Regions from separate parts of the Mangrovivirga cuniculi genome, predicted to be linked through region 1. Evidence: riboswitches for the same ligand, from Rfam matches in the RefSeq annotation. Region 1 holds a riboswitch; each other region holds the start of a gene.

Region 1 (5,417 bases):
ATTACAAAGGCTCCTGGAGAGGCTTCGAAACATGTATTTACGATTGAAATTGAAACCAGCTCAAAAACTTTGAGCTCCACCACCGATGAGGTGATTTTAGAGTAATCCAAACAACCGTTCGTTTAAAAATAAGGGTGTTTAGTAATCAAAAACATAGTGTTTTGCCTTGTAATTTAAAATTTTGATAAAAATATTAGAAATTGTTTGATGGTTAATAATATTTTACTTTATCTTAGTGTCAAATGATTACGAACAGAGCAGCATATATTGGTTACTTCTTTTTCTTTTATTATAGAATAAAAGGGAGGCCATAGTATGTTTTAGTTTATAAATGTATTAACAGAGCCTCCCAATTCCGGGAGGCTTTTTTTATGTCTCAAAATTTTTAATAAAAAAGTCATTCCAATGAAAACGAACGTAATTGAATTATTTAAACAGAAAAGGCCGGTAGTAATTTCAGGGCCATGTAGTGCTGAGAGCGAAGAACAATTATTATCCACGGCAAAGGAACTTGCAGATACTGGTAAGGTGGATATTCTACGCGCTGGAATATGGAAACCACGAACAAGACCAGGAAGCTTTGAAGGTGTAGGTGTAGAAGCTCTAGGATGGATGAAAAAAGCTAAAGAAGAAACCGGTCTTCCCATCTCTGCAGAGGTAGCCAAATTCAGTCATGTATTTGATGCATTAAAACACGATGTAGATGTAATGTGGATCGGTGCTCGAACTACTGTGAATCCATTTTCTGTGCAGGAAATCGCGGATGCTTTAAGAGGAACCGACGCGACTGTATTTGTGAAAAACCCGCTTAATCCTGATATCCAATTGTGGACCGGAGCAATCGAACGTTTACAGGGAGCCGGAATTACAAAAATCGGTTTGATCCATCGTGGATTCGCCCAGCATCAAAAGGTGAAATACCGAAACGAACCTAAATGGCAATTGGCAGTTGAAATGAAACGCAGATTTCCGGATATGCCAATGGTCTGTGATCCGAGCCATATTTGTGGAAACCGCGATTTGCTTCAAGCTGTTTCTCAAAAGGCTCTTGATTTGAATATGGATGGTTTGATGATTGAATCACATATTAACCCTGAAGTGGCTTTAAGTGACAAGGATCAGCAGGTTACACCATCGGTTTTAGATCAGTTACTATCAGATCTTGTAGTGAGGAGTACTTCTGTTGAAGATGCTTCATTCAGAGAAAAATTAGATGTATTGCGTAGCCGCATAGATATGATTGATGAAGATATCATGAAGCTTTTAGGTGACCGAATGAAAACTTCTGAAGAGATCGGCCATGTGAAAAATGATGAGGGAATAACGATCCTGCAACCAAACAGATGGGAGGAAATTATTGAGAAATCATTAGTGAAAGGAGGGATTCACGGCCTTTCAGAGAAATTCATGAAAGCATATTTGAAAATTATTCACCAGGAATCTATTGATCATCAGAATATCGTGATGAATAAAGCCGGTAATAACGTTGTTAAATAAATTGGTGTAAAGAAATAGGGCTTTATATAATAGAAAGATACGTTTTCATTGGATTTTAAAAATAAAGCCTATATTTGCAAGAGTTATTTAGAAATAAGTTCATTTACATAGCTTATCAAGAAAGGTGGAGGGAAAGGCCCGTTGAAACCTTAGCAACCCTTGTTTACAAGAAGGTGCTAATTCCATCCCGGTTTGCCGGGGGAGATAAGTCAAAAGAAGATATTTAAACCTCTTTTGACGTCAGTTGAAAGAGGTTTTTCTTTTTTAGCGCTCTGCATTCCTGATAAGCCCGGTTATAAAAGAAGCAGAAACAGATTTATGAGCGATAAAAAGACAGTGACCTTTAAAGAGCCATTTCTTTTAGAAAACGGTGAATATATCCATGATCTTCAATTAGCATATCATACTTATGGCAAGATCGATGAAGATCAGTCGAATATTATCTGGGTATTTCATGCTATTTCGGGAAGCTCAGATGTAGAAGAATGGTGGCCTAAGCTATTTGGTAAAGGAAACTTTTACGATCCGGAAGAATATTTTATCATCTGTGTCAATTCTATTGGCTCACCATATGGGTCTACCCGTCCCGAAAGTCTTGATTTCCCGCAGTTTAGCATTCGAGATTTGGTAAACTCTTATTTTAAACTCGCTGAAGAATTAAAGATTGATAAAATACATACCATAATCGGTGGGTCGTTTGGAGGAAACCAGGCTCTGGAATTTGGTTATGGGTTTAAAGGTGATATCAGTCATATGGTATTAATCGCCTCTTGTTCGAAAGAATCAGCATGGGGTATTGCTGTTCATGAATCTCAAAGAATGGCCATGCAATCTGATCCAACATTTGGTGCCAAAGATGGTGGTAAAGCAGGTATGAAAGCAGCCCGCTCGATGGCCTTATTGACATACCGAACCTCTGATGCTTTTATTGAAAAACAAACAGACACCGAAGAGAAAGTAGACAATTTTAAATCTTCCAGCTATTTACAATATCAGGGGGAGAAATTTATTAATCGCTTTAATGCCTTAAGTTATTTCTATCTCACCAAATGCCTGGATACTCATAATATAGGCAGGAACCGTGGAGGAGAAATAAAGGCTCTTTCAGAAATAAAAATACCTACTTTGGTAATTGGAATTGATTCTGATTCACTTATCCCTACCAGATTTCAGCAATTTATAGCTGAGCATATTCCGGATGCCATCTACAGGGAAATTAAGTCTGATTACGGTCATGATGGGTTTTTAATAGAGATAGACCAGATAACAGACAGAATTGAATCTTTTTATAAACAGCATGAGCCTGTGAGGAAAGATCAGCGTATTGTGTTGAAGTTCGGAGGGAAGTCATTGCAAAACGGGCCTGTTCTGAAAAATGTCATCGATATAACTAACCACGCTTTTGATCTGTATCCGGTTGCTTTAGTGGTTTCAGCACGGGGTGACAGTACAAACAGGTTATGCAAACTTTACCAGGCTGCAATTAATGGTGATTCTTATGATAAATTATTTAATGATTTTGTGGAGAACCAGCAAATTCCGGGATACGAACTTGATCTCTCACATGAAACAGATGAACTGGCAAATTTGCTGGCAGCCCTGAAAGTGTTGAGGTATAAAGCAACACCAGTAGAGGACAAAATTTTAGCAGTGGGAGAACTGATCAGCGCCAAAGTTATTGCTAATTACTTGAATAAAAATGGATTGAAAGCAATCCCGGTTGATGCGAGGCAATTACTGATAGCCGGACGTCAGGAAGCAGCAGTAAATGTTGACTTTCATAATTCACGGTCAAATGTACAAGAGTTTTTCGGAAGGCTGGATATTGAGACTATTCCTGTGATTACAGGATTTATAGCCAGAGATGTTAACGGTGAAACGGTTACCCTGGGCAGAAACGGCAGTAATTATACTGCAACATTGATTGCCAGTTTTATCAATGCTGTCGAGGTACAAAACTGGACAGATGTTGAAGGGGTTTTCAGCGCAAGTCCGAAATATGTTCCACATGCCATGAAGCTGGAACACATAAGCTACCGGGAAGCCAATGAACTTGCAAATTTTGGTGCCAATGTACTTCATCCAAAAACAATCCAGCCACTTCTTTTCAATAATATTCCATTAAGGATCAAAAGTACCTGGAAGCCTCAGGAAACAGGTACTTTAATTGATAAAACCGGTGCTGAAAAGGGTGTTAAAGCAGTTTCATCGATCGAAGGGGTATCACTGGTAAGCTTAGATGGGAAAGGTATGCTGGGAAAAGTGGGTATCGATGCAAGAATATTTCATTCGTTAAGTAAAAAGGATATAAGCGTAAGATTGATTTCACAGGCATCATCAGAAAGAGGTATTGGATTTGTTGTCGATAGTGAACAGGCAAATGAGGCAGAGCTGATTTTGACAAGAGAATTTCAGAATGAATTAGAATCAGGGGATATTTCATCAATCAGAGTTAATCATGATATGGCGATAATTGCCATAGTAGGCAGACATAATTTTGCACTGGAAAGGGCAATCCAGGGGCTTCGGAAAAATAAAATCTGGATGTATCTGATCAGCAATAGCATTAGTGGTGAGCACATATCACTGGTGATCAGTAATAAAAATATAAAAAAGGCAATGAATGTTGTTCATGCCCAGGTCTTTGGTGCAATTAAAACAATTAATTTGTTCGCCCTGGGTAAAGGAGTAGTGGGAGGAACACTAATCGACCAGGTAGTAAATACCGGAGAAGATCTTGTCACTGAGAGAGGTATGAAAATAAATGTAATTGGAGTAGCCGATTCTAAGAAATATATAGTAGACACTAAAGGGCTGGGTAAAGACTGGAGGGAGAAATTAGCTGATTCAGATAAAAACAATTATCTGCCTTCGATACTAAAAGAACTATTTGAAACGGGACTGGAGAATATAGTAATAGCTGACAATACCTCATCAGAAGAAATAACTGAAGCTTATCCTACAATAGTTAAGCATGGATTTGATATCGTTGCATCTAATAAAAAAGCAAATTCCGGCGATTATGCTTTTTATGTTGAGCTAAGGAGATTGCTTAGAAGGAGATCTAAATTGTTTTATTACGAAGCAAATGTTGGAGCTGGTTTACCGTTGATTGATACATTAAAATACCTGAAACAATCTTCAGACAGTGTCACAAGAATTAGGGGATTTTTAGTGGCTCATTGAGTTATTTATTTAATAATTTTTCAGAAAATCAATCGCTCTTTTCCGAAGTTTTATTAAAAGCAAGAGAGCTGGGCTATACAGAGCCAGATCCTCGTGAAGATCTTGATGGAATGGATGTGGCAAGGAAGTTATTGATTTTGGCGAGAGAGATCGGACTGGAATCAGAAATGGATGACGTTGAGATACAAAACTTAATTCCGGAAGCTCTTCAGAATGAAGACGATTTTGATTCTTTTCTACAGCATAAAGAGGAATTAGATATTCACTATAAAAAGCTAAAATCAAGTTTAAAAGAAAATGAAGTGCTAAGGTATATCGGAGACCTTGATGTTGAAAAGCACCAGTTGAATGTGAAATTGATCAAGGTAGATAAAAATTCACCCCTTGGAGGGATAAAAAATGCTGATTCAATTTTTGAAATATATACATCAGGATATGGTGATCACCCATTGATTATTCAGGGTGCCGGAGCCGGAGCAGAAGTAACTGCGAGAGGTGTTTATACAGATATATTAAAGATCGGTAATCAGTTATAATGTTTTTAATTAATTATTATGAAAAAATATCATTCAATAAGATCAGCCCTTTTAGCTTTACTGTAGGCTTCAACCACATTATTGACATTCATTTTTTTGATAATATTTTTTCGGTGTTTATCAACGGTTTCTTTACTCACGTGTATTTTGTCTGCAATATCTTTACTGGTCATCCCCTTGCCAACATAATTCAAAACT
Region 2 (5,417 bases), 2.2 Mb from region 1:
TCCCGAATCAATCGGAGGAATTTCCTGGACCCTGTTACGTTCGTTCTTTCTCCGATATTGATAAAATTAGCATTAGGAGTTACGTACAATGGCTCCAGGCCACTTAATCTTAATGGCTTATATGTAAAGTTATTTTCACTCATCAAACGGCTAAATTTTCTTCACTTTCTTTTCTTGGCTGATATTTTTCAGCCAATTGAGCAAGTTGTTTTATATGTTCTGGCGTTGTGCCACAACATCCCCCTAAAATATTTAAGAGGCCTTCTTTTAAAAACACTTCAACTTCATTTTTCATTGATTCCGGTGTCTGGTCGTAAGCACCAAATTCGTTTGGCAAACCTGCATTGGGGTGGGCACTTACTGCAAAAGGTGACTTTTTGGCCAATATTTGTAAGTACGGACGTAACTGTTTAGCTCCTAGTGCACAATTTAATCCGATAGATAAAAGATCAACATGAGAAACAGATACTAGAAATGCCTCGGTAGTCTGACCACTTAATGTTCTGCCAGATGCATCAGTTATTGTTCCGGATACCATGATTGGCACCGTTCTTCCTCCATCCTCAAAATAATCCTGGGCGGCAAAAAGGGCTGCTTTAGCATTAAGCGTATCAAAAACAGTCTCAATTAATAACACATCAGAGCCACCCTCCACAAGTCCCTTAATTTGTTCTTTATATGCTTTAACAAGATCATTAAAAGAAACTGCCCTAAAACCGGGATCATTCACATCTGGTGAAAGGCTCGCTGTTTTATTGGTCGGTCCTACCGAACCAGCCACCCATCTGGGCTTTTCCGGGTTAGCCCTGGTAAATTCTTCTGCAGCAGTTTTTGCTATTTTAGCTGATTCATAATTCAGTTCATAAGCAAGCTCACTAAGATTATAATCATCCTGTGCGATGGAAGTACTGCTAAAAGTATTCGTTTCAATTATATCAGCTCCGGCATCCAGATACTCCTTGTGAATAGTTTCTATTATATCCGACCGGGTAATACTGAGAAGATCATTATTACCTTTTAATGAAGAAGTGTGGTTTTTAAATCTTTCACCTCTGAAATCTTCTTCATCAAGATTATACCGCTGGATCATGGTACCCATGGCTCCATCGAGAATTAATATCCGTTTTTGTAATGCTAGTTTTATATCCACTCTATCTTAATTTACAACTTAGTTATCAAGAAAGAGTTTCAGACGGGCTTGAAACTTATCTTTTCCCGGTCTTGCCGAGATGGGAAGTAGCACCAAGTTTAACCAAGGTTGCTAAGACTTCGCAGGGCCCAATCCCTCTGTCTTTCTTGATAAGCATTAAACAAAATAAACAAATGATAAGGAAATAATAAAACTTTTAAGAGATTTTTAATTCCTTTGCCATTCTATTAAAATCATTAATAATAACTATTTATATTTTTAAGGCCATTTCCTCCTCAAAATATTTATCGATCAATTTTTGAATCATTCCATCTTTAAGTCCAACTGTAGGCACAACCATTTTATCTGCCCTGGCCCATTCCATTGCAGCAAGGTAAATATCGGCAGCAGGCAATATCACGTCGGCGCGATCTTCATTAAGATTTAATAAATAAACTCGTTCTTCATAGGTCATTTCAGAAAGTCTGGATTTAACTTCTTTGATTTGATCTGCAGTAACAAATCCTTTTTCACCACCTTCAGAAATATCCATTATTTTATTTATGTTTCCACCAGTACCCACAGCTGAAACAGGAAGATCTTTCTTGTTATATTTCTTTAATTGCTCCCCAATCCATGAGTGTATCTTTTCCCAGGTCTTAGGATTGTCATGATGACCCAGGCTACGGACTGAACCCAGTTTAAACGAATGAGCAACAATTTTTTTCCTGTTTTTATAAATATTAAGTTCGGTACTACCTCCACCAACGTCCACGTGAATTACCATTTCATCGGCGATATATTGCTTAAGTGCATTATTGATCATGGATGCTTCTTCATCACCATCAATTATTTTAATCTTCAATCCGGAGGTATCTCTGACTTTTTTAGCTATTTCAGGGCCATTATCTGCTTCGCGCATAGCTGAAGTTGCACAGATCATATGATCATCTACCTCATAAAGATCCATCAGACTTTTATAAACTGACATCAGCTCCACAAATTTTTCAACTTTCTTTTTTTTAATCCTGCCATGCTTAAACACATCCTTACCGAGACGCAATGGAAACCTGACATATTCAAGCTTTTTACTATAAACAGAACCTCTAAAAACTTTGACAGTATTAACCTGAAAACGTATTGCGTTTGAGCCTATATCGATAACAGCTAATTTCATATTATATACTCAACAAATCTACTTCTTCAAGTTTCTCTTCAGTTAAACTATAAAACGCTTCGTGAACACTAATTCGTTCTTCTTTATCTAATGGCTGCTTCATAATATAAGTACCATCACTGTTCATTTTATATGAATTAACATTATCAATCAGATTAAAATAAAGAACGTTTACCAGGTAATTCTTTATCACATCATCTTTAATTAAGAAAAGCGATTCAAGGCGACGATCAAGTGATCTTACCATAACATCTGCACTGCCACCATATAGTTTAGGATCTCCGGAATTGTGGAAATAATAAATTCTCGAATGCTCAAGATAATTACCTACAATTGAGATCACCTTAATATTCTCCGACAATCCTTTCACTCCAGGTTTCAGGCAGCAGATTCCCCTGACAATTAATCGAATTGGCACACCAGCTTTTGAAGCCTCATAAAGCTCATCAATAATAACATCATCCTGAAGTGAATTAATTTTGATCACGATTCCGGAGCCAACACCCTTTTTAGCATTATCAGCTTCATTACGGATTAATGATATCAACTGCTCCCTCATATCTCTCGGGGCTGTCAATAATGTCTCGTAACCTCCAGGTACAGAGTGCCCTGTAATTACATTAAAGAATTCAGATACGTCGTGAGCATATTCATTTTTAGTGGTTAAAATGCCTATATCAGTATAAAGAGTTGCAGTATCTTCATTGTAATTACCACTGGCAAGGTGAACATAACTAGTAACCTTCTTACCTTCCTGACGCACGATATTCAGTAATTTCGTATGAGTTTTAACAGCACTCAGACCATAAATTACATAACAACCTGCCTTTCTAAGCCTGTTGGCTTGCCTGATATTGTTTTCTTCGTCAAATCGTGCCTTAACTTCGAAAAGAACGGCTACGTTTTTACCATTCTCTGCGGCTTTCAATAATGCTTCTACTATCCGGCTATCTTTCGCAAGACGATATATTGTCATTTTAATCGATAGTACCTGCGGATCCTCAGCTGATCGTTCTAGTAATTCGATCAATGGACTGATGCTATTATATGGGTGATGCAATAGCACATCCTTTTCCTTGAGCACTTCCATCAAATCCTCATTTTCACTGGCATGATAGTTTATAGGGTCTCTTGGCGGAGGTGATTTCGGAAGTAAATGCTTGAATTCGTTATGCTTAATGACTTGCCAGAAACTGGTGAAATCAATTATTCCCCCGCTGGAGCTTTGAAAATATTAAAGTCCTCCAGGTTCCATCTTTTCTTTAGAAACCTGAGTAAGTTTTTATTGTACTTCGATTCGACTTCAATTCGCACAACCCTTCCGGTCTGACGTGTTTTAAGCTTACTCTTAAGTTCATCTAAAAAGTTTGTCTCAATATCATCACTTTCTTCAAGTGTGAAATCTCCATTACGAGTCAATCTGAACAAGTCAGCTGATATGATCTCAACATTTCTAAATAACCAGCTTATATGTTCTCTGACAATTTCCTCAATAGGAATGAAAACTATTTCACTTTCTCTTCTGATCTCAAAAAAGCGAGGTAGGTTATTTGGTATCTGAATAAAAGATATTTTACTCCGTGAGGTATTCTTCTTACTCATTTGAATACCATTGCCGCTACTCTGAGTCACCACTCCGAATATCAGTACCTTATTCATAAGGATTGGGAAAGAATGCATACCATCATAGGTCATTGGTGTTAACATCGGAAACACCGTTTCTTTGAAGTAATCTGTAACCTTTTCCTTCTCCTTTTTATGCAGACCACTAAATTTCAGGACCTTTATTCCGTAATCTTTAAAACTAGGAGCAAGTTCTTTAGTATAAGCCTTCATCTGAAGATTAAAGAACTTATGAGACTCATCAAATAGCTTATCTCTGAATGGATATTCACTTAAACCTGAATAATCAATCCGTTCTTTTCCGAAGTCTATATAATTGTATAAACTCCCTATTCTTATCATAAAGAATTCATCGAGATTTGAACTGGTAATAGCCAAAAATTTCAGCCGATCGATCAAGGTTCTATTATCCTTACGGGCTTGATCCAGAACTCGATAATTAAATTGTAGCCAGCTAAGATCGCGGCTAATATATTTAGATTCCTGTATTAACTCTTCAATCTTTTTAGAATGAATAGTTGCCATTAGTAGATCGGGTTTCAGTGAACAAAAAAAGCCCCAGTTGAGCGGGGCTTTAAATTACGAATTAAAGTCTTATTTTCATCAATTATACATCGAGATTAGCATATTTAGCATTTTTCTCGATAAACTCTCTTCGTGGTGCAACTTCATCACCCATCAATACTCCGAATAGGTGATCTGCTTCCGCTGCAGAGTCAATTGTAACTTGATTTAAAGCTCTGTTATCAGGGTTCATCGTTGTTTCCCAAAGCTGCTCAGGATTCATCTCTCCAAGACCTTTGTAACGCTGAACGCCAACATTTTCTTCTTTACCATTTCCAGCTAGTTCCTGAACGATCTGAACTCTTTGTTCTTCAGACCAGCAATACCTGACATCTTTTCCTTTTTTTAGCTGGTAAAGTGGTGGTAAAGCAATATATAAGTATCCTTTTTCAATAAGATCTCGCATATATCTAAAGAAGAAAGTAAGAATAAGTGTTCTAATATGAGATCCATCAACATCAGCATCCGTCATGATGATAATCTTATGGTATCTCAACTTTTCCATATTCAGTGCTTTCTTATCGTCCTCAGTACCAAATGATACACCAAGCGCTGTAATGATATTCTTTATTTCTTCGTTTTCATATATCTTATATTCCTGGGCTTTTTCTACGTTAAGAATTTTACCTCTTAATGGTAAAATAGCCTGGAATCCTCTGTCACGACCTTGCTTTGCTGATCCACCTGCAGAATCTCCCTCCACGAGGTATAATTCACAAATAGTTGGATCTTTCTCTGAACAGTCGGCTAATTTACCAGGAAGAGCAGTTGAAGTAAGTACATTTTTTCTCTGTACCATTTCTCTTGCTTTACGGGCAGCCTGACGAGCCTGAGCAGCAACAATAACTTTTTGTACGATCGCTTTAGCTTCTTTTGGATTTTCTTCCAGGTAATCTGAAAGAATTTCTGAAACAGCACTATCTA
Region 3 (5,417 bases), 1.1 Mb from region 1:
TTGTTATCTACCCATGGTCTCAAAACATACCAAATTCTCTGTCTGAGAATGAATATATTGGAATAAAGCCTCAACAGGCTCACCTCCTTTACCGGGTGAAAAACAAGCAGCTGATCGATCAGGGTGTCATCCTGCAACCGGTCACCTTCAGTTCGAAAATTGGTTACAACACCCATCGCCTGCTCCGTGCGATACACCACAATACTTTACTCAGCAAGCTTACTACGGATCTGCAGGCTTCTCCGGATGAACAAATGATTCCGGAGAGCGAACTCTTAAAATACTACTGGCAGTATCCAAAGATCATCGCAAATACTGAGCAGATCCTTGAAAATTGTTCAATGGATATAGAACTCGAAACCAATAAGAATAAAAAACAACTAAACAATAAAACATCCGATCACAATCAGCTACGGACTAAATCCCTGGAAGGGTTCCGGAGGCGATATGAGCATTACAACAGCTATGCGATGGAAAGACTGCTCAAAGAACTCGATGTGATCGAAAAGCATGGTTTTGAATCTTATTTCCTGATCACTCTGGATATCATTGAATTTGCCAGGCATAAAAACTTTGCCCACGTGGGCCGTGGTAGTGGCGCTAACAGCATGGTAGCTTATTGCCTGGGAATAACAGAAGTAGATCCTATCGAACTCGATTTGTATTTTGAACGTTTTTTAAATCCTTACAGAAGTTCACCTCCGGATTTTGACATCGATTTTTCATGGCAGGACAGGGATGAGGTCACTAAATACATTTTTGAGCGGCATGGTAGCGAACACACCGCCTTGCTGGCTACCTATGTTACATTTCAGGGAAGGTCGATCATTCGTGAACTCGGCAAAGTCTTCGGGCTTCCAAAAGAGGAAATTGATAAAATAGTCAGGGAACCGGATCGCTACGCCAACAGCGACGAAATCAGCGGATTGATCTTTCGTTATGGAAAGAGGCTCCAGGATATGCCCCGAAACTTATCGATCCATGCCGGAGGGGTACTCATCACCGAAAAACCAATTTATACTTATACTGCGACAGACCTTCCTCCCAAAGGCTTCCCTATTACTCATTTTGATATGTTTTCTGCTGAAGATATCGGCATCCATAAATACGACATCCTCAGTCAGCGGGGACTCGGACACATAAAAGATAGTGTAGGACTGGTCAAAAAAAACAAAGGTGTAAGTGTGGACATCACACGAACCGACAAATTTAAAAAGGACAAAAAAATACGCTCGTTACTGAGTGAAGGCCGAACCATGGGTGCTTTTTATGTTGAATCTCCTGCAATGCGAATGTTGCTCGGCAAGCTTAAATGCGAAGACTACATCACTCTTGTCGCTGCAAGCTCGATCATTCGTCCCGGTGTAGCCCGTTCGGGAATGATGCGCGAATATATATTCCGTCATCACAATCCAAACGATTACCAGTACCTCCATCCTAAAATGGAGGAACTCATGAAAGAAACCTATGGTGTGATGGTTTACCAGGAAGATGTAATTAAAGTAGCCCACCATTTTGCCGGCCTGGATCTTGCCGAAGCGGATATTTTAAGGAGGGGAATGTCGGGGAAATATCGATCCCGAAAAGAGTTTGAACGTGTCGAGGAAAAATTCTTTACCAACTGTAAACAAAAAGGATATCCCGAGGCTATTTACAAGGAAGTCTGGCGTCAGATCGAAAGCTTTTCCGGTTACTCCTTTTCCAAGGCACATTCAGCCAGTTACGCAGTAGAAAGTTATCAAAGCTTATATCTGAAAGCCCACTACCCTCTTGAATTCATGGTCGGGGTGATTAATAACTTCGGGGGTTTTTATAAAACAGAATTCTACTTTCACGAAGCCAAACGATACGGAGCGATCATCCAGGCACCCTGTGTAAACACAAGTGAATATTTAACAAGTATCAACGGAAAAGAAATCCATGTTGGTTTTATTCATCTAAAAAGTCTTGAAACCAAACTTGCTCACCGAATCGTAAGCGAAAGAGAAAATGGGAAATACACCGGACTCCAGGATTTTATTGAACGTACTCTTCCCGGACCCGAGCAGATTTATATCCTGATCAGAATCGGTGCATTCAGATTTACCGGCGAAGAAAAAAGAGCCCTGTTGTGGCAGGCAAGACTTTACTATGGCAAAAAAGAAAAAAGCAAAACAAAACTTCCCGGTGGAGATATGTTCCACACAAAAATGAAAACCTATTCTCTTCCCAACCTGGATCATATACCATTTGAAGATGCATTTGACGAATTTGAGCTTATAGGTTTCCCTTTGTGCGATCCTTTTCTTCTACTTCCCGAAAACAGTTTGCTTCCACTGGCGGCAAAAGACATGATCAGCTATTTGAAAAAGCGTTTTTCAATTACCGGATACCTGGTCACGATAAAAAACACGAGAACTAAAGACAGGAAACCGATGTTTTTCGGAACGTTTATCGATAAAAACGGTGATTTTTTTGACACCACTCACTTTCCAAATACAGCAAAGAAATATCCGTTCAGAGGTGCCGGGTTTTACAATATTGAAGGAAAGGTCGTTGAAGATTTTGAATACCCGATGATCGAGATTACGAAAATGGAAAAAGTTCCAATGGTAGACCGGGATAAACTGAGGCAACAGGCATTACTATCTACCTGACAAATTACTTATAGATCACTTTAAAGAACAGAAGAATACCGGCAAGAAATAATGTGGCGCTATTGGCAAGAATTACCGGTAGGTCAGCAACCACTATTCCATAAATCAGCCATAATAATACACCGGTAAAAAATATTAGAAACATGGATAATGACAGATCACGTGCACTTTTTGTCCTCCAGGTTTTTATCACCTGTGGTAAAAAAGCAATGGTTGTACAACAACCTGCCACTATCCCGATAATTTCCTTCCAGTCTATCATGTCTGTATAGAATGCGAAAGCGAAGAATTCAGCAATTCTTCAAATTCAGTCCAGGCATATATTCTTTTATACCTGGTTTCTTTTGCATTGTGGAGTGAATGAAATAAAATTCCCTCTCCTTTGAAACCATCAAAATTATGCGCATGATCATCGATAAGATAATCGGCAATCACAATTGACTTGTCACCACACATCACCATATTTCTCCATCCAATATATGGAAAATGCTTGTTAAGCCATTTAACTTTTTCTTCCATACTATGTGGTAATTGAGTCGCTGCAGTCACGATAAAAATCTCGTGATCCCTATGAAGTTTTTCTATGGTTTCCTGCGCCCCTTCTATAAGCGGAAGATTCTCGAAAAACCCCCTTTGCATCATGTAATTAAGAATTTTCTGCTTATGTTCAGGATCTACATAATCTTCCAGGTGCCATCCCTCCATATCAGTACGGTCGATCTCAATATTGAAATCATTTTGATATCTATCGATCAGAGCTTCAAGCGTGTCAGCCATCACCTCATCCATATCTATTGCAATACGTTTTTTCATAACATTTTCCTTTCTTAACAACTGCACTGCCTAACTAAATTTTCAAGCATCTGCAAAAAATGAACAGCAAATAAAGTTAAAACACCACAATGCTGCAATGTGTTTTATTAATTCATCGAACTAGAGTATGATTTATTCAATTTTTGATGATAATTATATAAGTAAATTACATTTATGGCGACATTTTGACTCACAGATTGAAACAATAAACCAAGTAGCCCGTTTGCTCATAAAAAAAGGCTCTTAGAATTTCTCTAAGAGCCTACTGCCAAAACCGTAATGAATTTGAATATTGTCAGTCTAAAAAATAATATCAAAAAATCAACTGCATGTAAAAAAATAACGTCTAAAAAATTTTCAAATTCATTAGTATATACCGGCAAAGAAAAAAAGGAAACCCCCGAAAGCAATTTTTTTTAATTTTTTTATAAGTTGTATTAATAATCAATGAATAATCAGTTTTTTAACTTATTTTTTGAGGTAAAAAATTTTTATTTTTTTCTGCACTTTATCAATAAGCACCCTTTACCTGATAGTTTTATCAGTCACAATGGTTACCACATTAGATTATCAGAGCTCATAGTTTTTTAGAGTATTTTTAAAATAATTTCAACTAAACCCTTGTACGGTTAAAATCTACTACATACATTTGTATCAAATCAATTCTAAATAATTGATTTATAAAGAAGAGTGGAGGGAACAGGCCCGGTGAAACTCTAGCAACCTATTAAACAAATTAAATAAGGTGCTAATTCCTGCCCGATGTTGGGAAATATAAATGCAATTAAAATGAAAGCACTTACAAACATCTTCAGAGTTTCACAATCAAAGTCTACTAAAGACTTTAATTCTATTCTTGTTGCTTATCCTACTATTTGTTGTTACAGGGTAATGTGTTGCTGTTGCTGATCTGACAACTTTTAACAACACTTACTGATTCAAAGCATTGCAGCAGATCTATATTTCTACTGCGAGATTCAAATTATTTTTTCAATTATTAACAACAAAATCGATGGCAATTTATATAACCGAAGAATGTATTAACTGCGGAGCTTGCGAGCCAGAATGCCCAAACACTGCTATTTACGAAGGTGGTGTACCCTGGACATGGGGCGGCGGAACCAGTCTTGATGAGGTTGAATTAGAAGACGGCACTTCTGTACCTGCAGATGAAGACCAGGAACCCGTTTCTGATGAATTCTATTATATCGTACCGGCAAAATGTACAGAATGCACCGGTTTTCACGAAGAACCTCAATGCGCAGCTGTTTGCCCGGTAGATTGCTGTGTACCCGATCCTGATTATGAAGAAACACAGGAAGAATTAGAACAGAAAAAGGAATGGCTTCACCAGGAAGCATAAATAATATTTAATATGGCAGATTTTAAACATTTTGAAACAAAAGCAGTCAGGACCAGATATCCTCAAACGGAGTTTAACGAGCATTCCAGTCCGCTTTTCCTGACTTCTTCATTTACATTTGATGACGCTGAGCATGCAAGAGCATTATTTCAGGATGAGGTGGAAGGAAATATTTATTCCCGGTTTAGCAACCCGAATGTATCCGAGTTTGTAGAAAAGCTATGTGCTCTTGAAGGCACTGAAGATGGCTTTGCCACTGCAACCGGAATGTCTGCCATGTTTACAAGTATGGCTGCACTGCTGCGTGCCGGTGATCATGTTATCGCAAGCAGAGCAGTATTTGGCTCTACTCATCAGCTATTTACAAGGATATTTCCCCGATGGAATGTGGAAATAACCTATGTTGACATTAATGCTCCGGCTGAAGAATGGGAAAAAGCTGTAAAACCAAACACAAAGCTTTTATTTGCAGAAACTCCATCTAATCCCGGTCTGGATATTATAGATCTTGAATGGCTGGGTGGTTTTGCCAAAGATCATGACCTGATTTTGAACATCGACAATTGTTTTGCAACCCCATACCTTCAAAATCCGGCAAAATTTGG

What was found. Region 1 has a riboswitch for S-adenosylmethionine ahead of DCC35_RS19810 (aspartate kinase). Riboswitches for the same ligand answer to the same signal wherever they lie in the genome.
Region 2: another riboswitch for S-adenosylmethionine. It lies ahead of DCC35_RS08925 (homocysteine S-methyltransferase family protein); the one in region 1 lies ahead of DCC35_RS19810 (aspartate kinase).
Region 3: another riboswitch for S-adenosylmethionine. It lies ahead of DCC35_RS15055 (4Fe-4S binding protein); the one in region 1 lies ahead of DCC35_RS19810 (aspartate kinase).

The regions. Positions count from the first base shown of each region.
Region 1 covers NZ_CP028923.1:4,499,262-4,504,678, reverse strand. Annotated here, with positions in the region: gene DCC35_RS19820 (DUF5034 domain-containing protein) at 1-105, shown strand, start outside; gene DCC35_RS19815 (chorismate mutase) at 406-1,497, shown strand; SAM riboswitch class I at 1,607-1,708, shown strand; gene DCC35_RS19810 (aspartate kinase) at 1,816-4,683, shown strand; gene DCC35_RS19805 (homoserine dehydrogenase family protein) at 4,680-5,219, shown strand; gene DCC35_RS19800 (response regulator transcription factor) at 5,249-5,417, opposite strand, start outside.
Region 2 covers NZ_CP028923.1:2,014,515-2,019,931, reverse strand. Annotated here, with positions in the region: gene metH (methionine synthase) at 1-143, opposite strand, end outside; gene DCC35_RS08925 (homocysteine S-methyltransferase family protein) at 143-1,099, opposite strand; SAM riboswitch class I at 1,203-1,306, opposite strand; gene DCC35_RS08920 (Ppx/GppA phosphatase family protein) at 1,401-2,306, opposite strand; gene ppk1 (polyphosphate kinase 1) at 2,308-3,486, opposite strand; gene DCC35_RS21820 (polyphosphate kinase) at 3,513-4,454, opposite strand; gene gyrB (DNA topoisomerase (ATP-hydrolyzing) subunit B) at 4,537-5,417, opposite strand, start outside.
Region 3 covers NZ_CP028923.1:3,416,107-3,421,523, forward strand. Annotated here, with positions in the region: gene DCC35_RS15040 (DNA polymerase III subunit alpha) at 1-2,636, shown strand, start outside; gene DCC35_RS15045 (SemiSWEET transporter) at 2,641-2,898, opposite strand; gene DCC35_RS15050 (5' nucleotidase, NT5C type) at 2,895-3,449, opposite strand; SAM riboswitch class I at 4,125-4,230, shown strand; gene DCC35_RS15055 (4Fe-4S binding protein) at 4,462-4,812, shown strand; partial or broken gene DCC35_RS15060 (trans-sulfuration enzyme family protein) at 4,825-5,417, shown strand, end outside.